Regions from separate parts of the Streptomyces sp. NPDC033165 genome, predicted to be linked through region 1. Evidence: riboswitches for the same ligand, from Rfam matches in the RefSeq annotation. Region 1 holds a riboswitch; each other region holds the start of a gene.
The links. A riboswitch is a leader RNA that binds a small molecule or an ion and turns the genes downstream of it on or off. The one in region 1 is predicted to bind cyclic di-AMP.

Region 1 (7,580 bases):
GAAGGGGAAGACGGGCATTCCGGGCGAGCGCAAAGCGGACCTGATGACGCATCTGCTGAACATCGACCCGCCGGACCACACCCGGCTGCGCCGGCTCGTGTCCAAGGCGTTCACCCCGCGCCGGGTCGCGGAGTTCGCGCCCCGGGTGCAGGAGCTGACGGACCGGCTCATCGACGACTTCGTCGAGAAGGGGGAGGCCGATCTGATCCATGACTTCGCCTTCCCGCTCCCCATCTACGCCATCTGCGATCTGCTCGGCGTCCCGCGCGAGGACCAGGACGACTTCCGGGACTGGGCGGGCATGATGATCCGGCACGGCGGCGGTCCGCGTGGCGGGGTGGCGCGGTCGGTGAAGAAGATGCGCGGCTATCTCGCCGAACTCATCCACCGTAAAAGGGAGAATCCGGGCGACGACCTGATCTCCGGGCTGATCCGGGCCAGCGACCACGGCGAGCACCTCACGGAGAACGAGGCCGCGGCGATGGCGTTCATCCTTCTCTTCGCCGGGTTCGAGACGACGGTCAACCTCATCGGGAACGGCACCTACGCACTGCTGCGCCACCCCGAGCAGCGCGCCCGGCTGGAAGTCTCCCTGGACGCGGGGGAGAGCGGGCTGCTGGCCACCGGGATCGAGGAACTGCTCCGGTTCGACGGGCCGGTGGAGCTGGCGACCTGGCGGTACGCCACCGAGGCGCTGACGCTGGGCGGGCAGGAGATCGCCGCCGGCGATCCCGTGCTGGTGGTGCTGGCGGCCGCCGACCGGGACCCTGAGAGGTTCGCGGAACCGGACACTCTGGACCTCGCACGGAGTGACAATCAGCACCTCGGTTACGGTCACGGCATCCACTACTGCCTGGGAGCGCCGCTGGCCCGGCTGGAGGGCCAGGCCGCACTGGCCACGCTGCTGAAGCGGCTTCCTGGCCTGCGACTTGCGGCAGAACCTGCCGATTTGCGCTGGCGCGGCGGCCTGATCATGCGTGGACTGCGGACTCTCCCGGTCGAGTTCGAGCCCGGAAGCCGTCTCGAAAAAGGTGACTCGCTGTCAACTCTGTGACTTTCGCGTGATCTGCGCTGCATCGACTTGTGACATGCGTTCGAGTCCCGCTAGGTTCACGGTTCGACGCGTCGGCCGCATGTTGCCCACGCGTCACTTGCGCACCGTGCATGCGCGGATTCCCGCGGCGCGGTGCTCAAGTCACTTGCTTGTCAGTCGCACGGAAGGCATACCCATGGGCTCCGCGAACGGCAGACACCGCCGCCCTCGCCAGGCACCCGCCATCGTCGTCGCCGCAGGCGTGACGGGATCGGCCATCGCCATCCCGCTGCTCGGCGCGAGCGGCGCACACGCGGCCGAGTCCGCCACCTGGGACCGGGTCGCGGAGTGCGAGAGCGGCGGCATGTGGAGCGCCGATCTCGGCAACGGCTACTACGGCGGGCTCCAGTTCTCGCAGGAGACCTGGTCGGCGTACGGCGGCACCACGTACGCGCCCCGGGCCGACCTCGCCAGTCGCTCGCAGCAGATCGCCGTCGCCGAGAAGGTCCTGGACGACCAGGGGGCGAAGGCCTGGCCGAGCTGCGCGGTGATCTCCGGCCTCGCGGTGGACGGCAGCCTGCCGGGAGTCGACCCGGGCACCGCACCCTCGGATGAGCCGACGTCAGCCCCGACCGACGAGACGGATGTGTCCGGCGAGACGGGTGAATCGAGCACGGTCGACCAGGCTGATGGAAGCGGCAAGGGCGACAAGGACGACAAGGGCAATAAGGGAAGTAGAGGAAGTAAGGGCGATACGCCTGATACGTCCGCCGGTGCGGGCGACGGCGCCAAGGGCGACGGCGACGGCGGCGCGGGAGAGGAGAGCGGCGCCCCCGACCCCTCGGCGACCCCTTCCGCCCCGCCGGCGTCCGAGGCGCCCGACGTCTCGGAGCCCTCCACGGCCCCCGACGCCTCGACGGGCGACGAGCGCGAGGCCGGCGGCAAGCACCGGGGCGCCCCCGCGCCCGAGGAGGCCGACGCTGCGGGCGGGGACGGCCCCCGTGAGTCCGGTCGGCATGCTTCGCGGGGCGAGGGTGACGCACGGGACGGCGGCGCGGTCGCCGGTGACTACGTCGTGCAGCCCGGGGACAGCCTCTGGGCGATTGCTGACGCACAGAAACTTCCCCAGGGGTGGACCGGTCTCTACGAGGCCAACAAGGACCTCCTGGGCTCCGACCCGGACCTGATCCTCCCCGGTCAGAGCCTGGACGTGGGGCTGGGGCAGGGTGCTTCCGAGGGCGCGGGGGAGCCCGCCGCCAACTGATTCAAACTCGGGAAAACGCCCCGAAACCCCGGGCAGTTCAGAGGCCTATGTCCACTTTTGTGTAAGTGAGACATGGGTCTCTTTGCTTCAACTGGCCCAGCTCGCCCGGCTCGTCCGGGCGCATCGCCTCCGACCTGCGGAAACAGTCCGCCGTCCCTGGTCAGTTCGGGTCGATTGCCCCCTATGTCCATCTTTGAATGTCGGGGTTGCCTGTGTTTACGGTCGGAACCGCTCGCACCGCGGGCCCCGTCGACCGTCACGCCGAATCCTGCCGTCGGTCGAGGGGAACAGACGCGTAAGCGCCGTAGGCAGGAGCGGGGGAACCAAGGTAGGCCGCCGGATCCGTACGGGACCGGCTTGGGGTGAAGTCGTGCGAGCCGCGCGACCGGGCAACTCATCAGCCCGAACCCGACAGCTCACCTCGTAGGCGTCGGTGAGGAGATTCGTTCCATGCTGCTGAACAGCAAGGGCAAGCACCGCCGCCCGTCCAAGGCCGTCCGTCTCGCCACCCTCGCGGGTGTCACCGGTGCCGCCGTCGCCGTCCCGCTGATGGGCGCGACCAGTGCTTCCGCGGCCTCCGTCGAGACCTGGGACGCCGTCGCCCAGTGCGAGTCCGGCGGCAACTGGTCCATCAACACCGGCAACGGCTACTACGGCGGGCTCCAGTTCTCGCAGTCCAGCTGGGCCGCCGCCGGAGGTACGCAGTACGCCGCGCGCGCCGACCTGGCCACCAAGGGCCAGCAGATCGCCACCGCCGAGAAGCTCCTCGACATGCAGGGCCCGGGCGCCTGGGCCTGCGCCGGTGCGGGCGGTCTCACCAACGACGGTGTGGACCCGGGTGTGAACACCGGCTCCGGCCAGGCGCAGCCCGAGCGCCAGGCCGAGCAGCCCACCACGCGCAGCGAGCAGCGCACCGCTCCGCAGGCCGAGAAGAAGGCCGAGAGCAAGAAGACCGTCACCACCCCGACCGGCGAGAAGGTCAAGAAGGGTGACGGCGAGTACAAGGTCAAGCCCGGCGACACGCTGAGCAGCATCGCCGAGAAGGAAGACGTCAAGGGCGGCTGGAGCAAGCTCTTCAAGCTCAACGACGACATCGTCGAGGACGCGGACCTGATCTTCCCGGGTCAGCAGCTCCACCTGAAGTAAAACGCCGTCTCTCCTCCCCGGAGGGAGGATGCCCGGCGGCCCCTCCCTCGCACGGCTCCCCGGCCCGGCGCGCTCACCCCCGTGCGCGCCGGGCCGGGGTCTTTGGGTGTGCGGGGCGCGGGGTGGCCGGGGGCGGATGCGTTCACCTCTTGTCGGCAACTTGCCGGCAGTGCTTGTTACTGAGCAGTAGATTTTTGGAGTTTTGTCCCGTCATGCAGGTCCTTGGGCCCTTTTTCGTCCCAGGAGGCGGGCGGTCGGCCGGCTCACGCGGCCGGGCCGGTTAGGCTCGTGTCGCAAGGCCACAGTGACCCTGCACAACCAGTGTCATATCCCAGAAGGAGATGCCTCGTGCCGTCCATCGACGTCGTCGTAGCCAGGGAAATCCTCGACTCCCGGGGCAACCCCACGGTCGAGGTCGAGGTTGGCCTCGACGACGGCAGTACGGGTCGTGCTGCCGTTCCGTCCGGCGCCTCCACCGGTGCGTTCGAGGCCATCGAGCTTCGCGACGGTGACCCCAACCGCTACCAGGGCAAGGGCGTCGAAAAGGCCGTCCTCGCCGTCATCGAGCAGATCGGCCCGGAGCTCGTCGGGTACGACGCCACCGAGCAGCGCCTCATCGACCAGGCGATGTTCGACCTGGACGCCACCGAGAACAAGGCCTCGCTCGGCGCGAACGCCATCCTCGGCGTCTCGCTGGCCGTCGCCCACGCCGCCTCCGAGGCGTCCGACCTGCCGCTCTTCCGCTACCTCGGCGGCCCGAACGCGCACCTGCTGCCCGTTCCGATGATGAACATCCTGAACGGCGGCTCGCACGCCGACTCCAACGTGGACATCCAGGAGTTCATGATCGCCCCGATCGGCGCGGAGTCCTTCTCCGAGGCCCTGCGCTGGGGTGCGGAGATCTACCACACGCTGAAGAAGGTCCTCAAGACCAAGGGCCTGTCCACCGGACTCGGCGACGAGGGCGGCTTCGCCCCGAACCTGGAGTCCAACCGCGCCGCCCTGGACCTCATCGTCGAGGCCATCAAGGAGGCCGGCTACGTCCCGGGCCGTGACGTGGCGCTCGCGCTCGACGTGGCCGCGTCCGAGTTCTACAAGGACGGCGTCTACGAGTTCGAGGGCAAGTCCCGCTCGGCCGCCGAGATGACCGAGTACTACGAGGAGCTCGTCTCCGCGTACCCGCTGGTCTCCATCGAGGACCCGCTGTACGAGGACGACTGGGCGGGCTGGAAGATCATCACCGACCGCATCGGCTCCAAGGTCCAGATCGTCGGCGACGACCTCTTCGTCACCAACCCGGAGCGCCTGGCCCGTGGCATCGAGGAGGGCTCCGCCAACGCCCTGCTCGTCAAGGTCAACCAGATCGGTTCGCTGACCGAGACCCTGGACGCCGTCGAGCTGGCCCAGCGCAACGGCTTCAAGTGCATGATGTCGCACCGCTCCGGCGAGACCGAGGACGTCACCATCGCCGACCTCGCCGTCGCCGTGAACTGCGGCCAGATCAAGACCGGTGCCCCGGCCCGCTCGGACCGCGTCGCCAAGTACAACCAGCTGCTGCGCATCGAGGAGATCCTCGACGACGCCGCGGTGTACGCGGGCCGCTCCGCCTTCCCGCGCTTCAAGGGCTGACCCGTAGCCCCGAGACGGTAGCCTCCGCCCGTCCCCGCACCCGGTCCCGTACCGTGTGCGGGGACGGACGTGCGTAGCGGGGAGGCGGGAGACATGGCCGGGAAGAACCGCGACCGGTTCTCCACCGCGACCAGGCTGCGCCTGCTCGGCGAGCAGACCGCGGCCCGCGTGTACCGCTCGCAGAGCCGCCGTCAGGCCCGCCGCTCCCGGCTCACCGGCCGGGCCGCGTTCCTCGCGCTGATCGTCTGCTCCCTGGTGGTGGCGCTCGCCTACCCGATGCGGCAGTACGTCTCCCAGCGCGACGAGATCGCCGAGCAGGAGCGGCTCTCGCGGCAGGCGGAGCGGCGCACCGAGGAGCTGCGGGACGAGAAGGCGCGGCTCCAGGACGACGCGTACATCATGCGGCTGGCCCGCCAGCACCTCCATTACGTACTCCCCGGGGAGACCGGCTACACCGTGGCCGACCCCGACGCGGCGAAGGACCGCCGCGGCGAGCCGGGGGCGAACGCCCGCCCCTGGCACACGAACCTCTGGGACGGCGTGGACAGCGCCGACCGCGACTGACGTACCTGATTCACCTCCGACCTCCCCTCCGACGAGCTTCCGAGCAGAACCAAGGCAGGCATGGAAACGCCCCCTCCGCAGACCGAGTCCACCAAGCCCACCGACGCGGACATCGCCGCGTTCCAGCAGCAGCTCGGCCGTCCGCCGCGCGGCCTGCGCGCCATCGCGCACCGCTGCCCGTGCGGAAACCCGGACGTGGTGGAGACCCAGCCCCGTCTGGAGGACGGCACGCCGTTCCCGACGACGTACTACCTGACCTGCCCCCGGGCGGCATCGGCGATCGGCACGCTGGAGGCCAACGGGGTCATGAAGGAGATGACGGCCCGTCTGGAGACCGACCCGGAGCTGGCCGAGGCCTACCGGGCCGCGCACGAGGACTACATCACCCGCCGCGACGCCATCGAGGTCCTGGAGGGCTTCCCGAGCGCGGGCGGCATGCCGGACCGGGTGAAGTGCCTGCACGTCCTGGTCGGCCACTCGCTGGCCGCCGGGCCCGGGGTGAACCCGCTCGGCGACGAGGCCATCGCGATGCTGCCGGAGTGGTGGGCCAAGGGCCCGTGCGTCACCCCGTGCACCGACTCCGAGGGGCCGGACGCATGACCCGGGTCGCCGCCGTCGACTGCGGTACGAACTCCATCCGGCTGCTCGTCGCCGACGCGGACCCCGCGACGGGCGCGTTCACCGAGCTGGACCGGCGGATGACGATCGTCCGCCTGGGTCAGGGCGTCGACCGGACCGGCAGGCTCGCCCCCGAGGCGCTGGAGCGGACGTTCGCGGCCTGCCGGGAGTACGCCGCCGTGATCAAGGAGCTGGGCGCCGAACGCGTCCGCTTCGTCGCCACCTCCGCCTCCCGGGACGCCGAGAACAGCGACGCGTTCGTGGCCGGTGTCCTGGACATCCTCGGCGTCGAGCCCGAGGTGATCACCGGCGACCAGGAGGCCCAGCTCTCCTTCGACGGGGCGACCAAGGAGCTGGCCGGCGGCGACCACCTGGCGAAGCCGTATCTCGTCGTCGACATCGGCGGCGGCTCCACCGAGTTCGTCCTCGGCTCCGAGACGGTCGCCGCGGCCCGCTCCGTGGACATCGGCTGCGTCCGGATGACCGAGCGCCACCTGGTCGCGGACGGGGCCGTGGTGGACCCGCCCACGCCCGAGCGGGTCGCCGCGATCCGCGCGGACGTGGACGCCGCGCTCGACCTCGCCGCGGGAAGCGTGCCGCTCACCGAGGCGGCGACGCTCGTCGGCCTCGCGGGCACCGTGACCACGGTCGCCGGGATCGCGCTGGAGCTGGAGGCGTACGACTCCGAGGCCATCCACCACTCCCGGATCACCCGCGGCCAGGTCCGCGCGATCACCGAGCATCTGCTCCGGTCGACCCACGAGGAGCGCGCCGCGATCCCCGTGATGCACCCGGGCCGGGTCGACGTGATCGGGGCCGGGGCGCTCGTCCTGCTCGCCGTGATGGAGCGGACCGGCGCCCACGAGGTCGTCGTCAGCGAACACGACATCCTCGACGGCATCGCCTGGAGTGCGGCGGGCTGACCGGGGCCGACCGCTCGGCCACCGGCACCGCGAGGAAGTTCGTGAACTTCTTCACAAGGAATTCGGCCCTGTTGGGCGCAGTTCGGCCCCCCGGGGGCCGAACGGGTCGCCCGCAGGGTCGTAACGAACGGTTCCGGACATGTTCCGTACGCGTTGCGCGCGCATGAAAGAGGGCGGTGGTTCACTCGGCCCGGAGGGTCAAGGGCCAGCTCACAAGCGGTGAACAACGTCTTCCGCGGGGTCGTGGTTCCCTTTTGTGCCCATGACCTGGGTCACGTGGGCGGCGAAGTGTAGCAGAGGGCCACTCAATCCTTGTGAAGGGGCTCACGAGCACCCCCTCCGGGCGGGGTGGATACTCGATGGCATGAGCACCACGGAGCGTCCCAGGATCCTCGTTGTAGGC
Region 2 (7,580 bases), on a different contig from region 1:
GACGAACTGTGCGCGATCCTCGGCTTCGAGCCCGCCGCCTTTCCCGGCACCGTCGACGCACTGGCCGCGCGGCTGGTCCCCGAGGACGTGTACGGGCTGTGGGCCCTGGCCCGGCAGACGGTGGAGTCGGCACAACCGGTCGTCCGCCGCATGCGGCTGCGCGGCCCCGACGGCCGGTCCCATCTGCTGGAGCTCTCCGGCCGCTGGACCCACCCGGACGGCGACGCCGACTCCAGCCATCTGACCGGGTTCCTGGTCGACCTGGGCGCGGGCCCCGTCGTGCCGGAGGCCGCCGACCGGCTGCCCCGGGGCGTCCTCTCCCTGGACCGGCTCGGCCGGATCACCTACGCCAACGGACTCGCCGAAGAGCTGCTCGGGCACTCCCGCACGGAGCTCGTCGGCCGTCTGGTGTGGCAGGCCCTGCCGTGGTTCGGGCACGAGGCGTACGAGGACCACTACCGGGCCGCCATGATCGCCCACGAGCCCGTCCACTTCCTCGCCCGCCGCCCGCCCTCCCGCTGGCTGTCCGTCTCCCTGTATCCGGGCCACGACGGGGTGAGCGTCGTCCTCCAGGCGACCGACCGGCCGGCCTACGCCCCCGGATCGGTCACCGCCCCCGGCCTGGGCATCGGCTCCACCGCCGACCGCTCCTCCGCGCTCTACCGTCCGGTGGCCCTCGCCATCGCGCTGACCGAGGCGGTCACGGCCCGTCAGGTCTCCGCCGTGGTCACGGAGGAACTGCTGCCCGCGTTCGGCGGCCGCCAGCTCGCCATCTATCTGCTGAACGAGCGTCATCTGCACCTGGCGTGGGAGACGGGGTTCCCCAAGGGCTTCCTCGACCGCTTCGACGGGGTCGGACTCGACGTCAGGATTCCCGGGGTGGAGACCCTGACCACCGGCCGCCCGATCTTCTTCGAGTCCATGCAGCACCTGGCCGAGGCCTACCCGGGCATCCCCATCGACGCGGACGTCGGGGCCCGGGCCTTCCTGCCGCTGATCGCCTCGGGGCGGCCGGTGGGCTCCTGCATCCTCGGCTTCGACCGGCCGCGCGGCTTCAGCCCGGAGGAGCGCACGGTCCTGACCGCGCTGGCCGGGCTCATCGCCCAGGCGCTCCAGCGCGCCCAGCGTTACGACAGTGAGTCGGCCCTCGCCCGCGGACTCCAGGACGCCCTGCTGCCCCACCGGCTGCCGGAGGTCGACGGGGTGGACACGCTGGGGCGCTATCTCTCCGGCACCCAGGGCATGGAGGTGGGCGGCGACTGGTACGACGTCATCGAGACCGGTCACGAACTCGCGCTGATCATCGGCGATGTCCAGGGCCACGGTGTCGCCGCCGCCGCGACGATGGGCCAACTCCGCAGTGCGGTGCGGGCGTTCGCGCTGAGCAACCACGACCCGCAGGAGGTGATGAGCGGGACGAACCGGCTGCTCATCGACCTCGACCCGGGCCAGTTCGCCAGCTGCTGCTACGTGGTCCTCGACCCGGCGACCGGGGTGGCCCGTGTCGTACGGGCGGGGCATCCGCAGCCCGTGCTGCGAAGGCCCGACGGCCGGACGGAGGTGCTGGACCTGCCCGGCGGCATCGTGCTCGGGATCGACGGACAGGCGGTCTATCCGGTCACCGAGATGCGGCTCGAACCGGGCGCCATGCTCGCGCTCTTCACCGACGGCCTGATCGAACGCCCCGGTACCGACATCGACGAGGGGATCGAGCGGCTGCGCGCCACGATCGAACGCATCGGCGCCGTCCCGCTGGCCGACACGGCCGACCAGGTCATCGGGGAGGCACGAGCGGCCATCGACCGCCCCGACGACATCGCGATCCTGCTGGCCGCCCGCTGGGCCGGGACCTCGACGGTCCGTCGGCCCGCCGAGGCGCACACCCCCGGACCGGACCTGTGGCGGACGTTCCGGGGTGCGGAGCCGGGGCGCACGGCCGAGGCCCGGGGCCGGCCCCGCACGGATGGCGGCACGGCGGCCCCGGGTCCCGCCCGGACGGACGTCAGCCCCGGTCGGGACCGGTGAGGGCCCCGTCCAGGGCCGGGCGGTGTCCGCCGGGACGTGCCCGGCCGACGGTCAGGTCCGGCGCCCGGGGCGCCCGGCCGACGATCAGGCGCCCGAGGCCTTGAGCATGCCCTCGCGCTCCACGACCTTGATCCGCTCACGGCCCTGGGCCGCGCCGAGCGCCTGCTCGTGCGCGTCCAGCCTGTGCCAGCCCTCCCAGGTCGTGTACCGCACGCCCCGGTCCTCCAGGAAGGCCTCGACGGCCTCGGGGGCGGGCGTCGCCGGCTCGGGCAGCCGACCGGCGGCGCGGTCCTCCAGGAGGCAGGCCACCGTCTCGTTGGCGTCGCCCTTCGTGTGGCCGATCAGGCCGATCGGACCGCGCTTGATCCAGCCCGTGACGTAGACCGAGGCCATGTGTTCGTCCCCGGCGATGACCCGGCCCGCCTCGTGCGGGACGGTGCCGGAGGCCACGTCGAAGGGGAGCTTGGACAGCTCCTCCGAGTAGTAGCCGACGGCGCGGTAGACGCTCTGCACGTCCCAGTCGGTGAACTCTCCGGTGCCCCGGACATTGCCGGTGCCGTCCAGCTCGGTGCGCTCGGTGCGCAGCGCCGCGACCTTGCCGTCCTCGCCGAGGATCTCGACGGGGGACTCGAAGAAGTGCAGGAACAGCTTGTGCGGGCGGTCGCCGACATCGCGGATCGCCCAGTTCTCCAGGGTCTGCGCGACCATGTTGGCCTGCTTGTTCTCCCGCCGGGTGGCGATGGAGCCCTCGTCGTACTCGATGTCCTCGGGGTTGACGATGACTTCGATGTTGGGGGAGTGGTCCAGCTCCCGCAGCTCCATCGGGCTGAACTTGGCCTGCGCCGGGCCACGCCGACCGAAGACATGAACCTCCAGCGCCTTGTTCGCCTTGAGGCCCTGGTACACGTTGTCCGGGATCTCGGTGGGCAGCAGCTCGTCCGCCGTCTTGGCCAGGACCCGGGCCACGTCCAGCGCCACGTTGCCCACGCCGAGGACGGCGACCTTCTCCGCGGTCAGCGGCCAGGTGCGGGGGACCTCGGGGTGACCGTCGTACCAGGAGACGAACTCGGCCGCGCCGTAGGAGCCGTCCAGGTCGATGCCGGGGATGTCGAGAGCCCGGTCGGCCTCGGCGCCGGTGGAGAAGATCACGGCGTCGTAGAACGAGCGCAGGTCGTCCAGGCCGATGTCGTTCGGGTAGCTGACGTTCCCGAAGAGGCGGATCTGCGGCTTGTCCAGCACCTGGTGGAGGGCCTTGACGATGCCCTTGATCCGGGGGTGGTCGGGGGCCACGCCGTAACGGATCAGGCCGAAGGGCGCGGGCATGCGCTCGAAGAGGTCGATGGAGACCCCCGGGTCCTGGCAGACCTCGGATTTGAGCAGCGCGTCCGCAGCGTAGATACCGGCGGGGCCGGCTCCGACAATGGCGACGCGGACGGGGCGTGTCATGGCGTGGTGTTCCTTCGGGGCGGGCGAACGCGGGCAGGTACAGCGTACGTCGGAGGTAAGGGTTGGCTTACTAGTCTCCACCCCACACCGTAAGCGATCGCCCGGCGAGCGCTTCGACCGGCCCTGACCAGCGTGCCCGATAAGTCCATTTCGCCATATCGATATGGGTGATTTACCTCCTTTGGAACTCTCATCCGTAAAGGGCTTATTAGGGCGCTTGAGGCATTTGCCTGGCCGTGTTTTCGCCACCTCCGGTGGAAGTGGTGAGCGTCACGTCGCGGGGCGCGGACGGTGATCCGGAGGGTTCGGTTCCCTTCTGTGCGAAGAAAGTTGACGCGGTGACGGTGCGGCCCCCGTCGGAAATCCCCTGTTTCGATCATGCGGAAAAACAGCGATGCGGAATGCGGGGCTTGTTCCGTTCGGCGTTTCTCGCCTACGGTCACCGTCAATCCGGATGGAACGCCGAATCCTGCCGCCGTCCGGGAATCCGAAACCCACTCACGTACGGCAGGAGCGGGGGACCCAGGTAAGTCGCCGAACCGTTACCGGAACGGCTTGGGGTGAAGTCGCATGCCCATGCGGCCAGACATCTCCCGTCTGAACCCGACAGCTCACCTCGCAGGCGCCGGAGAGGAAATTCCCCATGCCCGCACAGGGTAAGCACCGCCGTCCCAAGTCCACCTCGCTGAGCCGCGGCCTCGCCGCCGTGACCACGGGCGGAGCCGTTCTCGCTCTCCCGGTGATCGGCGCCACCACCGCCTTCGCGGCCCCCGCCCCGGCCGCCCAGCAGCAGGCCGTGGCCCCGGTCTCCGTGGCCGCCCAGGTGAATTCCGCCACCAAGGCCGCTTCCGGGTCCGCCGTGAAGTCCGCGCCCGCCAAGCATTCCGTGGCGGCCGGGGAAACCCTTTCCAAGATCGCCCGCGAATATTCCGTCAGCGGCGGTTGGAAGAAGCTCTACGAAGGGAACCGGAAGGTCGTCGGCGGTAATCCCGACCTCATTCACCCGGGTCTCACGCTGACCATCGGCGCCAAGGCCGCCGCCCCGTCGGAGGACAAGTCCGGCAAGGCCTCCGCGAGCGCCGCCCGCGGTGAGTCGGCTGACCGCGCCGACCGTTCCGAGCGCGCCGCGGCCCCGGTCGCGAAGGCCGCCCCGGCCGCCGAGAAGCCGACCGCGTACACGAACGACCTCGACGGCTGGATCAAGGAGTCGCTGGCGATCATGGCCGAGCGCGGCATCCCCGGCAGCTACGAGGGCATCCACCGCAACATCATGCGCGAGTCCTCCGGCAACCCGAACGCCATCAACAACTGGGACTCCAACGCCGCCAAGGGCACCCCGTCCAAGGGCCTGCTCCAGGTCATCGACCCGACCTTCCAGGCCTACCACGTGCCCGGCACCTCGACCGACAGCTACGACCCGGTCGCCAACATCACCGCCGCGTGCAACTACGCCGCCGACCGCTACGGCTCCATCGACAACGTCTTCGGCGCCTACTGACCGAGGCGCGGAGACCCGGAAGGCGGTGCCACCCGTTCGCGCGGTGGCACCGCCTTCCGCCGTTTCCCGCTGCCGCCGTCAGGTACGCCGGTAGGTGCGGCCGCCGCGCCGGGGCAGGGCGCGCGGGTCGTCCGCGCCGTCGGTGGCCGCGGTGGTTTCGAGAGCGAGGTGGAGCTCGGCGCGGACGGCGGCGTCATCGAGGTTCCGGTCGAGATGCTCGGCGCACTGGGCGAGCCAGACCGTCAGGGTGGTGCGGTGGACGTGCAGTTCGGTCGCGGCGGGCGCGGTCTTCGCGTGGTGGCGCAGCCAGCAGGCCAGCGCGATCCGCAGGTGCGGTTCGAGACCGCCGACCAGACCGGTGGCCCAGGAGAGGGCGGGGGCGGTGTCGAGAATCCCGGCGGGCAGCGTCTTCAACCGGGCTGGACCGTACGGGCCCGCGGCCGCTTGGCTTCCCGGCGGCGTCGGGCCCGAGTCCCCCTGCCCGCCGTCGTGAGCGTGGCCGTTGTGGTCGCCGGAGGCGGGAGCGCGGAGGGCGAGGAGGAGATGGGCCCGCACGGTGGCGTCGTCGAGGTCCGTGCCGAGCAGGGCGGTCAGCTCGCGCAGCCGGGTGCGGAGGGTGCCGGCGGAGATACCGAGCGCGGCGGCGGCGCGCGGGGTGCTGCCGGTGCGCAGCCACACCAGGAGCAGGTGCCGGTGCTGCGGGGTGAGCGGGCCGAGGACGGCGGCCGCCCACCGGCTGTAGGAGCCGGGGTCCAGGAGGCGGACGAGCTGTGTGGCGCCCACGGCATCGGCGGGGACGACGCGGTGGGCGGGGGTGGCGCTGTGCCGGGCGGCGGCCGCGTCCGCGTGCGCGGTGGGCATGTCCGCGAGCGGGAGCGGTCCGGCGAGGCCCGCGAGGAGGTGGTGGCGTTCACTGACCCGGGAGACCAGGCGGAGGATCCGCCCGTTGTCCTGGCCGCGGTGGAGTTCGGCGACCAGGAGCTCGCCGTCCAGCTCGCCGATCAGGGCGCAGGAGCCGCTGTGCCCGGCGAGGGAGGGGCGGGCGGCGCGCCAGAGGACCTGGTGGGCGGTGGGAACGTCGGGGCCGGTGAGCCGGTAGACCGTGACATGCGTGAGGCCGTCGGCGCCCAGGGTGTCGGTGACGGCGGTGGTGTGGCCGCCCAGGAGCAGCCGGAGCAGCGTGGAGTGCAGCCGCATCTGCTCGGCGCGCAGTTCGGCGGCGCGCTGCCCCCGGACCTCCAGCAGGGCCGCGGTGGTGGTGGCGACGAGGGCGGTGTGCTCGGCGCGGACGACGGGCGCCGGGTGCAGGACGAGGACGGCGCCGGCCGCCGGCCGCAGGACGTGGTGCGGGTGGTCCTGCGGGTGGGACGCCGCCCGGACGCCGGCGGCGGCCGCGACGGCGGGGGTGCTGTAGACGGCTCCGGCGATCGGGTCGGCCAGCACTGCCGAGCCGTTGATCAGGGTGGCGGCCTCGCTGATCAGGTGCGCACCGGAGCGCATGGCGGCCCGCAGGAGCCGGTCCGCCGCGGCTTCCCGTGTATCGCGGGCGCGGAACGGATCGGCTTCGAAGGGCTCTGCCGTACCTCTGGTGCTCATGCTGTACGCCTCTGCGGGCCGAGCGCGCCGCGCACCGGTCCATCCCGGTGCGCGGCGCGGCGGTTGCGGACAGGGGTTACGGGATGCGGGCGACGGCCCCCCACCCGGCCCGGGCCGTGGTGGTGCCGGTGTTCGCGTCGGGCCGCCAGTTCGGCCAGGACACCATCCCCGGCTCCACCATCTCCAGCCCGTCGAAGAACGCGATCGTCGTCTCCGGCTCCCGGAAGATGTACGGGATGGCGCCGGATGAGTTGTACTCGTCCTGCACGGCGCGGTGCGCCTCGTCCGAGGCGGTGGAGTGCGAGAGCGAGAGGTAGCTGCCCGAGGGCAGCCGCTCCACCAGCCGCCGTACCAGGGACAGCGCGTCGTCCCAGTCCACGATGTGCCCGAGCACGTCCGAGATCACCAGGGCGACCGGCCGCGTCAGGTCCAGGGTCTCGGCGGCCCCGGCCAGGACGGTGTCCGTGTCGCGCATGTCCGCCTCGACGTACGCGGTCGCGCCTTCGGGGCTGGACGTCAGCAGGGCATGGACGTGCAGCAGCACGAGCGGGTCGTGGTCGACGTAGACGATCCGCGACTCCGGGGCGATCCGCTGGGCGACCTCGTGGGTGTTGTTCGCGGTGGGCAGGCCCGCGCCGACGTCCAGGAACTGCCGTATCCCGGCGTCCCGGGCGAGGTGGGTGACCGTCCGGCGCAGGAAGTCACGGGACTCCTTCGCGAAGGTCTCGATCAGCGGGTACTTGTTCTTGTACGCGTCGCCCGCCGCCCGGTCCGCCGGGAAGTTGTCCTTCCCGCCGAGCCAGTAGTTCCACACCCGGGCGCTGTGCGCGACGGACGTGTCGATCTGTGCGGGCAGTTCAAGCCCATTCCCGGTCGTACTCATCCTGAAGAATCTCCCTGGTTCGGGCCGGACGTATCGCCATCACGCACGACATGTCCAGCATTGCTTGGTATTCCTGTACGGACGGATTGGTGTCCCAGACCTCCGCCGTCCCGGGCAGCCCGCCCTCGCGGA
Region 3 (7,580 bases), on a different contig from region 1:
CCTGATGCGCATCCGCGCCCAGGAGCGGGCCGAGGTCGCCGCCCATGTTCACGACTCGGTGCTGCACACCCTCACCCTGATCCAGCGCAACGCGGACGACGGCGGCGAGGTCAGACGCCTCGCCCGCGCCCAGGAGCGCGAGCTGCGCAACTGGCTCTACAACCCCGAGGGCACCGGCAAGGACGAGGACGACGAACCGGAGACCCTGGCCGAGGCGGTCAAGCGGGCCGCCGCCGAGGTCGAGGACAAGCACGGCGTGCCCCTGGAAGTCGTCGTGGTCGGCGACTGCCCGCTCGACGAGAAGCTGAGCGCGCAGATGCAGGCAGCGCGCGAGGCGATGGTGAATGCCGCCAAGTACGGTGGCGAGGGCGGCGCCGTGCAGGTCTACGCCGAGGTCGAGGGCCGTACGGTCTTCGTGTCCGTGCGGGACCGGGGTCCGGGCTTCGACCTGGACGAGGTTCCCGGGGACCGCATGGGCGTACGAGAATCAATCATCGGCCGGATGCAGCGCAACGGCGGCAGCGCCCGGCTGCGTTCGGTGCCCGGCGGGGGCACCGAGGTCGAGCTGGAGATGGAGAGGGCGAGCGAATGACCGAGAACACCGAAGCCACCGGGGGCCCGGAGCGGCGGGTACGGGTCGTGCTCGTCGACGACCACCGGATGTTCCGCACCGGGGTGCAGGCCGAGATCGGCCGCACCGAGGAGACCGGCGTCGAGGTGGTCGGCGAGGCCGCCGACGTCGACCAGGCGGTCACCGTCATCACCGCGACCCGCCCCGAAGTCGTCCTCCTCGACGTCCACCTCCCGGGCGGCGGCGGGGTCGAGGTGCTGCGCCGCTGCGCCCCCCTGATGAGTGCCGCCGAGAACCCGGTCCGCTTCCTCGCCCTGTCCGTCTCGGACGCCGCGGAGGACGTCATCGGGGTCATCCGGGGCGGGGCGCGGGGCTACGTCACCAAGACGATCACCGGCACCGACCTGGTCGACTCCATCTTCCGGGTCCAGGAGGGCGACGCGGTCTTCTCGCCCCGCCTGGCCGGTTTCGTCCTGGACGCCTTCGCCTCCACGGACGCCCCGCCGGTCGACGAGGACCTGGACCGCCTCACCCAGCGCGAGCGCGAGGTGCTGAGGCTGATCGCGCGTGGCTACGCGTACAAGGAGATCGCCAAGCAGCTGTTCATCTCGGTGAAGACGGTCGAGTCGCACGTCTCGGCGGTGCTCCGCAAGCTCCAGCTCTCCAACCGGCACGAGCTGACGAGGTGGGCGACGGCGCGACGCCTGGTCTGAGGCGCCGCTGCCTGTCACGGGCTTACGCCACCCGGGTCGCGCCCGCGAACGGCATCTGGTCGATGGGCGCGATACGGACCGGGGCGCCGGGGCGCGGGGCGTGGATCATGCGGCCGCCGCCGATGTAGAGGCCGACATGGCTGATCCCGGAGTAGAAGAAGACCAGGTCTCCGGGGGCCAGTTGGGAGCGGGGGACTCGCTGTCCGGCGTTGATCTGGGTGTAGGTGGTCCGCGGCAGGCTGACGCCCGCCGCCTTCCACGCGGCCTGGGTCAGGCCCGAGCAGTCGAAGGCGTTCGGGCCGGTCGCGCCCCAGACGTACGGCCTGCCGATCGCACCGTGGGCGAAGGCGATGGCCCGGGCGGCACGGGAGTCGGGTGCGGCGGCAGGGGCGCGGTCGGTGGAGCGGTCGGCGTGGGCGGGGGCGCCGCCGTGCCGGGCGTCGGCGGAACGTTCGTACGCGGCGCGCTCGTCGGCGGTCAGGGTGCCCAGGAGCCTGCGGGCGTCGGCCAGTTTGGTGCGGATCGCGGTGCGGTGTTCGTGCAGCTCGGCGCGGCGGGCGGCGAGCTGCTCGGCCTCCCGGTCGGCGCGGGCCTTCACCTGGGAGATTTGGGAGATCTGCCGCCGGATGCCGTTGAGCACACCCCGCCGGCGGTCGCCCGCCCGGTCGAGGAAGGCCGCACGCTCCAGGTAGGCGTCGGGGTCGGAGGAGAGCGCCAGCTGTACGGCCGGGTCGAGCGTCCCGCTGCGGTACTGGGCGGTCGCCAGCGAACCGAGCGCGTTGCGGGCGGTGTTGAGGCGGCCGGTGCGGCGGGCAGCCTCGTCGGTGAGGGCGTCGAGGCTGCGGGTGGCGGCAGCCGCCTTCTCCTTCGCCCCGTTGTACTTCTCGGTGGCGACCTCGGCGTCGTGGTACAGCCGGTCGACCTTGGCTCGGACCTGGGCGGCGGTGGGGGCCGCCGGTTCGGCGGGGGTGGCCCCGGCCCCGGTGACCGATCCGGCGGTGGCGGCCCCGGCGAGCGCCAGGGTGGCCGCGGTGCGGGCAGCAGGGCCGGTGAGCGGGCGCTGCTTGGGTTTTCGGTGAGCTGACCTGCGGTGCGCTGCCACGGGGGCGGCATCCTTCCTGTCGGCTGCCCGCCGGGGGATGCCGACGGGGTCCGGGATGGACGCTAATCCGGGCGCGGAGAAAAGAGTCGGCATGACAGCTATTGCCCTGATGTGACGTTTCGCCGTTCACGGATGATCAGGGTCATTCAAGATGACCAGGTTCATTCCATCGGGATCACTCATGGGGGAAGTACGCAAGGAAGGCTCGCCTCACTGGAAGGTGGAACCTTCGCCATGGCTAGGCTCCGGAGCCATGGACGTACTCATCAAGGTCTTCGTCGCCCTGCACATCATCGGCATCGCCTCCCTGCTGGGCGGCTTCCTGACGCAGATGAAGGCCATGGGGGCGGGCACCGCCCGCTTCACCCCCGCCATGCTGCACGGCGCGCTGACCATGCTCGTCACCGGCATGGTTCTGGTCGGCCTCAACCAGGCCGACGACCAGGCCGTGAACAACGTCAAGATCGGCATCAAGCTCGCGCTGCTGGTCGTGATCCTCGCCCTCGTCTACGTCAAGCGGGACGACGAGACGGTCGACAAGGGCGCGTTCGCGGCGGTCGGCGGGCTGACGGCCGCCAATATCTTCATCGCCACGATCTGGACCTGAGCCCGAGCATCCCCGCTCGGAACGCCCGCGCCCCTGGGCGGGATGCTGTGTTCATGCCCATACACATTCCCTTCAGACGTTCCGCCGCCGCTGTCATCGTCGCCGCCGCACTGACGGCGTGCGGGACCCAGCAGGGCGGCGAGGTGCGATCGGCCGCCTCGGCCGCCGCGTCCTCCGCGAGCCCCCAGCCCTCCTTCAGCCCCCGGCCGCTGTGCGCGCGGTCGGACCGGACGCCCGAGGAGCCCCCCGCCTCCTCCGCTCCCGTCCCGGACGAGGGCGGCGACCGCCAGGATGCGGGCCAGGGTCACCCGGACATGCCCCCCAACTACGGGGACAACCACGCGTACCGCATGGCGGGGAAGCTGACCGAGGAGGCCCGCGGCCGGGGAGAGGCCTCGGCCGAGCTCATCCGGGGCGAGTTGGAACAGGCCGTGCGGGAGGGCGACCTCAGTGACGAGCGGCTCAAGAAGGCGCTGAAGAAGCTCGGCTGCGGCGAGGAGCACGGCGTCTACGTCGGCCACGGCTTCTACAGCGTCCACACGGGGAACGCCTGTGTCTCCGGGAACGTGTCGCAGGACGGGATCACGAGCAACGTGCACGGGGCCTACATCGAACCCCAGCCCGGAACGGGGCCCTGTGTCAGGAACCAGGGCGGTCACTGACCCGGGCGTCGGTACCGACCGGGGGCCCGGGCGGTGGCGGCAGCTCCCGGCACCCCGGGCACCCGGCACCCCGCTTCCCCCTACTACGCCGGGCGCACGCTCCCGTAGATCGGCATGTAGTAGATCGACTCCTCGCGCACGTTCGCACCCGGCTTCGGGGCGTGGATCATCATCCCGTCGCCCTTGTAGATGCCGACGTGGCTGATGTCGTCGTAGAAGAAGACCAGGTCACCGGGCTGGAGGTCGGCGGTGGCGACCCGGGTGCCGACCTTCACCTGGTCCCAGGTCGTCCGGGGCAGGTCCACGCCCGCCTCACGCCACGCCGACTGCGTCAGCCCCGAGCAGTCGTACGAGGACGGGCCCGAGGCCCCCCACACGTACGGCTTCCCGATCTGGGCGCGCGCGAAGGCCAGCACCTTCTCCGCCTTGGCGGCGTAACCGCTGCCCGCGCCGGTGCCGGAGCCCGTACCCGTACCCGTACCGGAGCCCGACCCCGTACCGCCGCCCGACTCTTTCGCGGCCTCCTTGCGGGCCTTCTCCTCGGCCTCGGCCCGCTGCTTCGCCTCGGCGGCCTGCTTGCGGGCCAGCTTCTCCGCCTTCTCCCTGGCCTCGGCCTCCTTCTTGCGCTCCAGCTCAGCCAGCCGCGCCTTCTCCTCGGCGGTCAGCCGGGAGAGCAGGGACCGGGCCTCGGTGAGCTTGGTCTGCACGTCCTTCTTGCTGGCGGCGAGCGTGGCCTGCGTCTCGGTGAGGGTCTCCAGGCTCTTCACCGCCTCCGCGCGCTTCTTCGCCGCCGAGGCCTGCTGCGTACGGAAGTCGACGACGGCCTTCTGCTGGCGTTCCGTCACCCGGCTCATCAGCTGGTTCTGGTCGAAGTACCCCTGCGGGTCGTCCGCCAGGAAGAACGTCGCCGTGGGCGCGATGCCGCCGCTGCGGTACTGCGCCGCCGCATACGAGCCCAGCGCCCGGCGCGCCTCGTTGATCTTCTCGGCCCGCTTCGCCACGTCGGAGAGCAGCGTGTCGACCTTCGCCTGCTGGGCCGCGGAGGCGGCCTTGGCCCGGTTGTACTCCTGGGTCGCGGAGCCCGCCTGCCGGTAGAGGGCGTCGACCTTCTTCCGGACTTCCTCGACGGCGGGCTTGGGCTCGGTGGGCGCGGCCGTCGCGCTCTGTGTGGAGAGCAGGGTGACGGAGGCCAGCGCGGCCGTCGTCAGCCCGACGGCGGGTGTGGCGGTGCGCACTTTCGCGCGCGGCTTGCGATGCGATGCCAAGACCGGCATCTCCTTCCGTGGACCGCCTACCGGGTCAGCTGTCGGGTTCGGACGGGAACGGAAGGCTGTCCTACGGTCCGGACGGGGGAGGTACGGACCGATTCACCCCGGTTGTGCGTGTGGGTCCCCGGTTCCGAACTGCCGCGAGGGCAGGCCGGATTCGGCGGAGGTGTCCGTCAGGCGCGGTTCGCCTCAGGGAGGTACGGATCACCTGACCGAGCACGCTAGCCAACCGGCCCCGCCGCTGGGAAGGACGATGAGCGATATGCCCGATACATTTTCGTGACCTTTGCGGATCAGGGACCCCGCACCCCCTCCGACCGGGCACTCCTTCACGGAACGTGGACGTCCGCTGTCCGTGCGTACCGGTGTGTACGGCCCCTTCCGGACTTCGGCGGAAGGTTGTCAGTGCGGCCGCCTAGACTCGGGAGGCGATGAGCAGCCTCTTTGACGACAGCTTCCTGACCGGCCTCCAGCCCGCGGAGGACGGTCCTCCGCCGCCCCCCGAGGACCACGCACCCGAAGCGGTGCCGGAGGGACTCTTCGAGGGCGTCTTCGACGCGCCCCCGCCGCCCCGGGACGGGTACTACCGCGACGGTCACCCGCGCCCGGTGATCGACTCCGCCGCGCTGCTCGACGGGCTCAACACCGAACAGCGCGCCGCTGTCGTGCACGCCGGGTCCCCGCTGCTCATCGTCGCCGGGGCAGGCTCCGGCAAGACCCGGGTGCTCACCCACCGCATCGCCCACCTGCTGGCCGAGCGCGGGGTCCACCCCGGACAGATCCTCGCGATCACGTTCACCAACAAGGCCGCGGGCGAGATGAAGGAGCGCGTCGAGCAGCTCGTCGGCCCGCGCGCCAACGCCATGTGGGTCATGACCTTCCACAGCGCGTGCGTCCGCATCCTGCGCCGCGAGTCCAAGAAGCTCGGCTTCACCTCGTCGTTCTCGATCTACGACGCCGCCGACTCCAAGCGCCTGATGGCCCTGGTCTGCCGTGACCTCGACCTGGACCCCAAGCGCTATCCGCCGAAGTCCTTCACCTCCAAGGTCTCCAACCTCAAGAACGAGCTCATCGACGAGGAGACCTTCGCCGGGCAGGCTGCCGACGGCTTCGAGAAGACCCTCGCCCAGGCGTACACGCTCTACCAGGCCCGCCTGCGCGAGGCCAACGCCCTGGACTTCGACGACATCATCATGACGACGGTCCATCTCCTCCAGGCCTTCCCGGATGTCGCCGAGCACTACCGCCGCCGCTTCCGCCACGTCCTGGTCGACGAGTACCAGGACACCAACCACGCCCAGTACACGCTGGTACGGGAGCTGGTCGGCCCGGCCGGGGAGCACGACGCCCCCGCCGAGCTGTGCGTGGTGGGCGACGCGGACCAGTCGATCTACGCCTTCCGCGGTGCGACGATCCGCAACATCCTCCAGTTCGAGGAGGACTACCCGGACGCGACGACGATCCTCCTGGAGCAGAACTACCGCTCCACGCAGACGATCCTCTCCGCCGCCAACGCCGTCATCGAGCGCAACGAGAGCCGCCGCCCCAAGAACCTCTGGACCAACGCCGGCAGCGGCGCCCGCATCACCGGCTATGTCGCGGACACCGAGCACGACGAGGCCCAGTTCGTCGCCGAGGAGATCGACCGCCTCACCGACAAGGGCGACGCCAAGGCGGGCGACGTCGCCGTGTTCTACCGGACCAACGCCCAGTCCCGTGTCTTCGAAGAGATCTTCATCCGCGTCGGCCTGCCCTACAAGGTCGTCGGCGGTGTGCGCTTCTACGAGCGCAAGGAGGTCCGGGACGTCCTGGCCTACCTCCGTGTCCTCGCCAACCCCGAGGACACCGTCCCGCTGCGCCGCATCCTCAACGTGCCCAAGCGCGGCATCGGCGACCGCGCCGAAGCGATGATCGACGCTCTCTCGCTGCGCGAGAAGATCTCCTTCCCGCAGGCGCTGCGCCGCGTCGACGAGGCCTACGGCATGGCCGCCCGCTCGGCCAACGCCGTCAAGCGGTTCAACACGCTGATGGAGGAGCTGCGCACGATCGTCGAGTCCGGCGCCGGACCCGCCGTCGTGCTGGAAGCCGTCCTGGAGCGCACGGGCTATCTCGCCGAACTCCAGGCCTCCACCGACCCGCAGGACGAGACCCGCATCGAGAACCTCCAGGAGCTCGCCGCCGTCGCCCTCGAATTCGAGCAGGAGCGCGGCGACGAGGAGGGTGCGGGCACCCTCGCGGAGTTCCTGGAGAAGGTCGCGCTCGTCGCCGACTCCGACCAGATCCCCGACGAGGACGAGGACGGCTCCGGCGTCATCACGCTGATGACCCTGCACACGGCGAAGGGCCTGGAGTTCCCGGTCGTCTTCCTCACCGGCATGGAGGACGGCGTCTTCCCGCACATGCGGGCCCTCGGCCAGACCAAGGAGCTGGAGGAGGAGCGCCGCCTCGCCTACGTCGGCATCACCCGCGCCCGCGAACGCCTCTACCTCACCCGCGCCGCCATGCGCAGTGCCTGGGGCCAGCCCTCGTACAACCCGGCCTCGCGGTTCCTGGAGGAGATCCCGGACGAGCACCTGGACTGGAGGCGCAAGGGTCCGATGGCCGCCCCGGCCGGACCCACCTCGGGCATCACGTCCTCGCTCTCCTCCTCCCGCTCC
Region 4 (7,580 bases), on a different contig from region 1:
GGCACCACGAGTCGCACGCTCCGGCACTACGGAGACCTCGGTCTCCTCACGCCGAGCCGGATCGGGAGCAACGGCTACCGCTACTACGACCAGGACGCCCTCGTCCGGTTGCAGCGCATTCTGCTGCTGCGGGAGCTCGGGCTGTCGTTGCCCGCCATCAAGGACGTACTGGAGGGGCAGCGGGACACGGCGGTGGCGCTGCGGGCGCACCTGCGGCTGCTCGAACAGGAGCAGGCGCGCATCGGGCGGCAGATCGCCTCGGTGCGGACCACTCTCCACAAGACCCAGGAGGGGATGGAACTCATGGCTGAAGAAGTGTTCGACGGGTTCGACCACACCGTCCACGAGCAGGAGGTGACCGAGCGCTGGGGCCGGAAGGCGTACGAGGAGGGCGACCGGTGGTGGCGTTCGCTCGGGGCGGCGGAGAAGAAGGCGTTCCAGGACGAGCAGGAGGCCATCGCGCGCGACTGGGGCCGGGCCAAGGAGGCCGGGCTCGCGCCGGACAGCGAGGAGGCGCAGGACATCGCGCGGCGGCACTGCGCCTGGCTGGCGACGACGAGGGAGCCGAGCCGTTCGTACGTGATCGGGCTCGCCGAGATGTACGTCGCCGATCCGCGTTTCGCGCGGAACTACGACCGCCACGCGGATGACACCGTCACCCTCGTACGGGACGCGCTGACCGTCTACGCGGAGCGCTCGCTCTCCGACTGAGTCGACTGGGCTGGATGGGCTGGATGGGCGGGATGGCCGGGCCGGGTTGGCCGAGCCGACCGGGCGGGCCTGGGCCGGCTGAGCGGGCCGGGGCGGCCTGGGCCGGCTGAGCGGGCTTGGACTGCCTGGCCGGCCGTCGGCCGTATCGGTCACCGATGGCCGGGTCCTCGTCCGGCTTCCCCCTATTTGGCCGATGAGGAGTCGCCGCCCGGCGCGGCTCCGGGAAGCCTGGACGGGGCGCGGTACCGTCCGCAGCCGTGGGTGGACCGGGCAGGAGTGCACAGGTGGGGTTGGCCGAGAAGCGGCATGGGCGCGTGGCCGGGAGCGCCGGTGGTCTGAGCCGCGCCGTGCTCGGGTCCCCGGACGGGGCGGTGACGCCCGGCGGCAGGGGCACCCGGCGGTTCGTCCGGCTGCTGCCCGCGCTCCTGATCGTCGGCGGGCTGCTGTTCGACTCGTTGGCTCCGCCCAACTTCACCGCCGTTCCCCTGTTCGTGGCGGCGCCGCTGATCGCCGCGCCGTTCTTCTCCCGGTCCCGGACCGTCCGTACCGGCATCGCCTCGTTCCTGTCCGTCATCGCGATGCGGCTCTCCGACGGGACGTCCACCCAGGTGGTCCCGGTCATCGAGACCATCACCGTGCTGACCGCCGCGGTGCTGGCCCTCGTCATCAACGGGGTCGTGCGGCGCAGCAACGAGCAGCTGGCCTCGGCGCGGGTCATCGCGGAGACCGCCATGCGCGCCGTCCTGCCGACACCGGCCGAGCGGATCGGCGGGCTCCACGTGGCCGCGCGGTACGAGGCGGCCCAGGCGGACGAGTTCGTGGGCGGTGACCTGTTCGCCGTCGCGGACACCCCGTACGGCGTCCGTCTGGTCGTCGGCGACGTGCGCGGCAAGGGACTGGGTGCCGTCGAGACGGTGGCGGTGATCATCGGGGCGTTCCGGGAGGCCGCCGAGCAGGAGCGGTCCCTGGAGGGCGTCGCCCAGCGACTGGAGCGGGCGCTGGCGCGGGAGGGGACGCGTCGGTACGGGCTGGACGCCATGGAGGGGTTCATCACCGCCGTACTGGCAGAGATCCCGCCCGGTTCGGCCACCGTGCGGCTGGTCAACCGGGGGCATCCCGAGCCGATCCTGCTGCACGTGGACGGCGCCCTGGAGGTGCTCGCGCCCTCCGTGCCCGCGCTGCCGCTGGGGATGGACCTGGGGGTGTGGCCGGACCGGTCCGACGAGTGGGCGATGCCCGCCGGCGCCACTCTCCTGGCCTTCACCGACGGCCTGTCCGAGGCCCGGGACGCGAACGGGGTCTTCTACGATCCCGCGGCCCGGCTGCGCGGCCGGATCTTCCCCGGCCCCGAGGAGCTGCTGTCGGCGCTGACCGATGACGTACGGCTGCACACCGGGGGGCGGTCCACAGATGACATGGCGCTGCTCGCGGTGGGCCGGCCGGCGGAGGGGCAGCCGGAGCGGCGGACGACGGTGAAGATCGTGGGGCGGGGCGATGGCACGGTACGTAACTGAAGCGCGTCGCTCCGCATAACAATTGACGCAACGTCAGAAAGTGGGGTGTCGCTGAGGTGCGGTCAAGTCGCCTGATTTAGCCCGTTTCTTCCCTGTAAGTCCCCATCGAAGTCGTTAATGATCAGCAGGAACAGCTTGGATTCGGGCCCGTGTGTCTATTAACGTTCGATAACGCAGCGCGGTCGTCCCAGCCGTCGTCAGGACGGCGCCGCGCGCGAGCGCCGAATTCCGCAAGGGAACCGGGGAACCACCTACATGGGGTGAATCGGACGCCTGCGTCTCGTGAGAGACGGAGGGGCCCGTAGGAGACCTTCCTGCTCCGAACCCGTCAGCTAACCCGGTAGGCGAGAAGGAAGGAAAGGAGTGCGCCCACGTGGCGTCCAACAAGCCTGCCCCTGAGGCCCCGTCACCCTTCAGTGCCGACACCTTCGGTGGCGCGGAGCGGTCCGTGGGGGAGTGGAATCCCACCGAGGAGTCCATCCGTCCCGTGCGCGGCAGGCACCGCGTAGCCAAGCAGCGTGGTCTGGCCCGTAGCTCCACCGTCCTCGGGGTCGGCGTCATAGCGGCCGTCGGAGCGGGGGGCATGGCCACCGCTCAGGACAAGGCACCCGTCTCCATCTCTCTTCCCGATTCCATCGCGGACAACCTTCCCGACGCCAAGTCCCTTCCCGGCGTCGGGTCCTTCATGTCGGACGACGTGGAGGCCGCCCCGGTCGCCGCGGCCGCGCCGCTCACCTCCGCGGGGCTCACCAGCGCCGAGGCAGAGCAGGGCGCCACCGACGCGGGCGAGGCCCTGCGCGCCCGGATCCTCCAGCAGGCCGAGCAGCAGCAGGCCAGCGCGGACGCCGAGGCCAAGGCCGCCGCCGAGAAGGCCGCGGCAGAGAAGGCGGCCGTCGAGGCGAAGAAGCAGCAGGACGAGGCCGAGGCCAAGGCCGCCGCCGAGAAGAAGGCGGCGGAGGAAGCGGCGAAGAAGAAGGCGGAGGCCGAGCGCCTCGCCAAGCTCGCCGCCAGCTACTCCCTGCCCACCTCCTCGTACACGGTCACCTCGACCTACGGCCAGTCCGGCGCGCTCTGGTCCTCCGGTCAGCACACCGGCCTCGACCTCGCCGGGGCGACCGGCACGCCGCTCAAGGCCGTGCACAGCGGCACGATCAAGTCGGCCGGCTGGGCCGGTTCGTACGGCTACCGCACGGTGCTCGAACTGGAGGACGGCACCGAGATCTGGTACGCCCACCAGTCCTCGATCGACGTCTCGGCCGGCCAGAAGGTCACTACCGGCGACACCATCGGCCGCATGGGCGCGACCGGCAACGTGACCGGTGTCCACCTCCACCTGGAGGTCCGTACGGCGGGCGGCTCGGCGATGGACCCGATGGCCTGGCTGAACAGCAAGGGCCTCTCCGTCTGAGCCTCCTCCTCACCCCGGAACCCCGGCAGCCCTGACGCACACCCCCCGACGTCAGGGCTGCCGGTACTCGTTTCCGTACCCGGGCCCGTCTGCGTAGGCGTGTGCGTACGCGTAGCCGTGCCCCTGCCCGGGCCCGTATGCGTATCCGTGCCCGTAGCCGGGCGCGTGTCTGTACGCGTACTGCGGGCGGGTCGTCAGGCGGGCGGCCTCGGCGAGGGCCGGGGCCGCGATGTCACGGCGCTGCCAGAGGTGGTGCAGCAGCTCCCGTTCCCGTGCGGCGAAGTCGGCGCCCGCCGCGCCGTGCCGGGCCCGGCGGCGCAGGCCCGCCAGGGACGTCGCGAACGACTCGTACTCCGCGACCGCGCGGGCCGCCGCCCGGCCGCGGAGCCGGTCCCGCTGCCAGTGGCGGGCCAGGTCGCGGGCGATGCCGCGGGCCCGCATCGAGGAGAGCGCCTGCGGTTCGGCGGGGGTGAGCCAGCCCGCCGCCGCGTATGCGGGCAGTTCGGCCGCGAGCGTACGCAGCTCCCGCCGGCGCGAATGGATCGCCAGCCAGGTCACCAGGCCGAACGCCGGGACCATGACGATGCCGTACACCGCGTAGAAGCCGTACGGGCCGAAGGACGCCGAGCCGTTCCACAGGGCGTGCAGGCCCATCGCCAGAAGCAGGCCGAGCAGCGGCAGGGCGATCCGGCGGACCCGGTGGCGGCGGGCGCTGACGGCCGCGAAGCCGAAGCCGAGGCCGGTGAGGACGGTGAACAGGGGGTGCGCGAACGGCGACATCACGATCCGTACGAAGAACGTCCCCACCGTCACCGAGGCGAACCCCGAACTGCCCTGGAGCTGGTCCTCGCCGAAGGCGTTGCCCAGATAGAGGATGTTCTCGGTGAACGCGAAGCCCGTCGCGGTGAACCCGGCGACCACGATCCCGTCCACCACCCCGCTGAACTCCCGTCTGCGGAACACGAAGATGAGCAGCACGGCCGCCGCCTTCGCGCTCTCCTCGACGATGGGGGCGATCACCGTCGCCCCCAGGGTGTCGGCGCTCGCCGGGTCGGCCGTCGCGGTGGCTATCCAGCGCGTCGCGAACGAGTTGGCGATGATCGCGACAAGCGCGGCGGCGCACGCGCCCCAGGCGAAGGAGAACAGCAGATTCCGCCAGGGGCCGGGCTCGACCCGGTCCAGCCAGCGGAACGCCGCCATCAGGAGGGGGACCGGGAGCACCGCCAGGCCGAGGCCGACGAGGAAGCCTTCCGGGCCGGTCTGCTCCCGGACCAGGGCCAGGATCACCAGCCCGCACAGCACGAGCGCCAGGATCACGGCCCCGGCGCGGAACGCCTTGCTGCGCCACACCATGCCGACGCGGCGCGGCCGGTATCGCCCACGGCCACGCTCCGGCACGGCGCCCAGCACCTCGTCGAGCCGCTGCTCGTGGAGGGCCGGAACGGCCGGCCGCGCCTGCTGATGCTGCACGGAAGGGTCGGACACCATTCGACCCTAACGAGGGGCACTGACACCCGGCGATGGCGCATCCGGCCAGGACGTGGCCATATGGCCATCGCGGGCGGTGTGCGTCAGATGCGGGCGAACAGCAGGTCGTGGACGACGTGTCCCTTGTCCAGGCCCTGCCCCTCGAAGCGGGTGAGCGGCCGGAACGCCGGACGCGGGGAGTATCCGCCGTCCGCCGCGGTGTTCTCGAAGCGGGGGTGCGCGGTGAGCACCTCCAGCATCTGCTCGGCGTACGGCTCCCAGTCCGTCGCGCAGTGGACGATCGCGCCGGGCTTCAGCCGGGGGGCGACCAGATCCAGGAACGCGGGCTGGATCAGCCGCCGCTTGTGGTGCCGGGCCTTGGGCCACGGGTCGGGGAAGTAGACCCGCAGGCCGTCGAGGCACTCGGGGGCCAGCATCTCGCGCAGCAGGATGACCGCGTCACCGTTGGCCACTCGTACGTTGGTCGAGCCCGCCTTGTCCGCGAGGCCCAGCAGGTTGCCCTGGCCCGGGGTGTGGACGTCGACGGCGAGGATGCCGGTGCCCGGGTCGTCGGCCGCCATCTGCGCGGTGGCCTCGCCCATGCCGAAGCCGATCTCCAGGACGACGGGCAGCCCGTCGAACAGCTCGTCCAGGTCGAGGACGCGCTTGCCGTCGATGTCGAGACCCCACTTGGGCCACAGTCGCTCCAGGGCGTCCTGCTGGCCGGTCGTGACCCGGCTGCGGCGCGGCTGGAAGCTGCGGATCCGGCGCTCGTGGTGCGAGCCGGCGGGGTCGGCCGCGGGGCCGCCGGGGAAGCGGGGCTCCTGGCGGAGCCTGCGCTGCCGCTCGAAGGAGGCCTCCCGCAGCGCGGCCGCTTCGTCGGCGGTCTCGTCGTCGGCGATCACCTCGTCGGCCGCAGCTTCGGCCGCAGCTTCGGCCTCGGCGGCTGCCACGTCGGCTGCCGTGGAGCCGGTCGCGGGCGCGGTGACGGCGGGCGCGTGCTCGGGCGTCGCGGCCGTGGCTTCGGCGGGCGCACCGGGGGCGGGGTTCAGGGGCTGCTCAGACACAATGCCCCGATTCTACGGCGGGCGGCTTCCACCCCGTTTCCCGTGCCCGGCGCAGCGCCCGCCGCGCGACCTCCCGTCCGATGGGCAGGGACGCCGTCGCCGCTGGTGACGGGGCGTTGAGCACATGGACGGTGTGCGGGGCCTCCCGGATCAGGAAGTCGTCGACCAGCGTGCCGTCCTTGAGCACCGCCTGGGCCCGGACCCCGGCGGGTGACGGGCGCAGGTCCTCCTCGGTCACCGCGGGCAGCAGCCGCTGGACGGCCCGGGTGAAGGCGGACCGGGACAGTGAGCGGTGGACCTCGCCCGCCCCGTAACGCCAGTGCCTGCGGGCGATCTGCCAGGTACCGGGCCAGCTCAGCGTGGACAGCAGTTCGCCGGGGCGCACCACGGGCCAGGCATACCCCTCGCGGGCGAGGGCGGGGACGGCGTTCGGGCCGACGTGGACGGAGCCGTCGAAGCCGCGGGTGAGGTGGACGCCGAGGAAGGGGAAGGCCGGGTCGGGCACCGGGTAGACCAGGCCGCGCACCAGCTCGGGGCGGGCCAGCGCGTAGTACTCGCCCCGGAACGGCACGATCCGCACCCCTGGGTCGTCGCCCGCGAGCCGGGCCACCCGGTCGCAGTGGAGTCCCGCGCAGTTGACCAGGACCCGGGCCCGGACGACCAGGCTCTCGGTGGTGCGCACCGCGACGCCCCAGGGGCGGCGGTCTATGGCGGCGACCTCCGCGCCGTACCGCACGAGGCCGCCGGCGGCGGCGACCTCGGTCGCGAAGCGCGTGGCGACGGCGGTGAAGTCGCAGACGCCCGTCGTGCCGACCCGGATCGCCGCGAGGCCCCGCACCTCGGGTTCGTACTCCGCGATCTGCGCCGGACCCAGCTCCCGCACGGGCAGTCCGTGTTCGCGGCCGCGCTGGACCAGGCCGTGCAGCCGGGGCAGCTCGGAGCGCTCGGTGGCCACGATCAGCTTGCCGGTCACCGCGTGCGCGATGCCGTGCTCCGCGCAGAAGTCCGCCAGCTCGGCGGAGCCGCGGAGCGCGTACCGCGCCTTGAGCGAACCGGGGCGGTAATAGATGCCGCTGTGGATCACGCCGCTGTTGCGGCCGGTCTGGTGGCGGGCGGGGCCGCTCTCCTTCTCCAGGACCGTCACCCGGGTGCCCGGAGCGGACCGCGTGATCGCATACGCGGTCGACAGACCGACGATCCCGCCGCCGATCACCAGCACATCGCAGTCGTACGCCGCGTGCGTCATCATCACGCCACCTCCCACCCCGATAGTGCACTGACCCACTGACAACGGGCTCAAACCCGTCGTGGGCAGGGCGTGGCGCACACTTCGCCCGGGCCGCTCCCCGCTCGGCGTCCCCGCCGGGCCCCGGGCCGACCTGGGACCGGCCCCGGGCCGACCGCTCGGTCCCG

Region 2: another riboswitch for cyclic di-AMP. It lies ahead of ACZ5WC_RS18740 (transglycosylase SLT domain-containing protein); the one in region 1 lies ahead of ACZ5WC_RS17490 (transglycosylase family protein).
Region 3: another riboswitch for cyclic di-AMP. It lies ahead of ACZ5WC_RS06195 (C40 family peptidase); the one in region 1 lies ahead of ACZ5WC_RS17490 (transglycosylase family protein).
Region 4: another riboswitch for cyclic di-AMP. It lies ahead of ACZ5WC_RS29765 (M23 family metallopeptidase); the one in region 1 lies ahead of ACZ5WC_RS17490 (transglycosylase family protein).

The regions. Positions count from the first base shown of each region.
Region 1 is NZ_JBVIPK010000006.1:332,450-340,029, forward strand. Features, by position in the region: gene ACZ5WC_RS17480 (cytochrome P450 family protein) at 1-1,054, shown strand, start outside; gene ACZ5WC_RS17485 (transglycosylase family protein) at 1,230-2,297, shown strand; cyclic di-AMP (ydaO/yuaA leader) riboswitch at 2,588-2,742, shown strand; gene ACZ5WC_RS17490 (transglycosylase family protein) at 2,748-3,443, shown strand; gene eno (phosphopyruvate hydratase) at 3,792-5,072, shown strand; gene ACZ5WC_RS17500 (FtsB family cell division protein) at 5,166-5,636, shown strand; gene ACZ5WC_RS17505 (DUF501 domain-containing protein) at 5,697-6,236, shown strand; gene ACZ5WC_RS17510 (Ppx/GppA phosphatase family protein) at 6,233-7,177, shown strand; gene ACZ5WC_RS17515 (NAD(P)/FAD-dependent oxidoreductase) at 7,542-7,580, shown strand, end outside.
Region 2 is NZ_JBVIPK010000007.1:162,104-169,683, reverse strand. Features, by position in the region: gene ACZ5WC_RS18750 (SpoIIE family protein phosphatase) at 1-2,025, shown strand, start outside; gene ACZ5WC_RS18745 (FAD-dependent oxidoreductase) at 2,110-3,471, opposite strand; cyclic di-AMP (ydaO/yuaA leader) riboswitch at 3,953-4,111, shown strand; gene ACZ5WC_RS18740 (transglycosylase SLT domain-containing protein) at 4,115-4,969, shown strand; gene ACZ5WC_RS18735 (PucR family transcriptional regulator) at 5,048-6,565, opposite strand; gene ACZ5WC_RS18730 (SAM-dependent methyltransferase) at 6,642-7,448, opposite strand; gene ACZ5WC_RS18725 (helix-turn-helix domain-containing protein) at 7,423-7,580, opposite strand, start outside.
Region 3 is NZ_JBVIPK010000002.1:391,188-398,767, forward strand. Features, by position in the region: gene ACZ5WC_RS06170 (PspC domain-containing protein) at 1-592, shown strand, start outside; gene ACZ5WC_RS06175 (LuxR C-terminal-related transcriptional regulator) at 589-1,284, shown strand; gene ACZ5WC_RS06180 (C40 family peptidase) at 1,307-2,386, opposite strand; gene ACZ5WC_RS06185 (hypothetical protein) at 2,640-2,993, shown strand; gene ACZ5WC_RS06190 (hypothetical protein) at 3,047-3,655, shown strand; gene ACZ5WC_RS06195 (C40 family peptidase) at 3,739-4,929, opposite strand; cyclic di-AMP (ydaO/yuaA leader) riboswitch at 4,928-5,096, opposite strand; gene pcrA (DNA helicase PcrA) at 5,355-7,580, shown strand, end outside.
Region 4 is NZ_JBVIPK010000018.1:14,170-21,749, reverse strand. Features, by position in the region: gene ACZ5WC_RS29775 (MerR family transcriptional regulator) at 1-711, shown strand, start outside; gene ACZ5WC_RS29770 (PP2C family protein-serine/threonine phosphatase) at 1,002-2,225, shown strand; cyclic di-AMP (ydaO/yuaA leader) riboswitch at 2,435-2,587, shown strand; gene ACZ5WC_RS29765 (M23 family metallopeptidase) at 2,599-3,633, shown strand; gene ACZ5WC_RS29760 (PrsW family intramembrane metalloprotease) at 3,685-5,118, opposite strand; gene trmB (tRNA (guanosine(46)-N7)-methyltransferase TrmB) at 5,205-6,167, opposite strand; gene lhgO (L-2-hydroxyglutarate oxidase) at 6,160-7,416, opposite strand.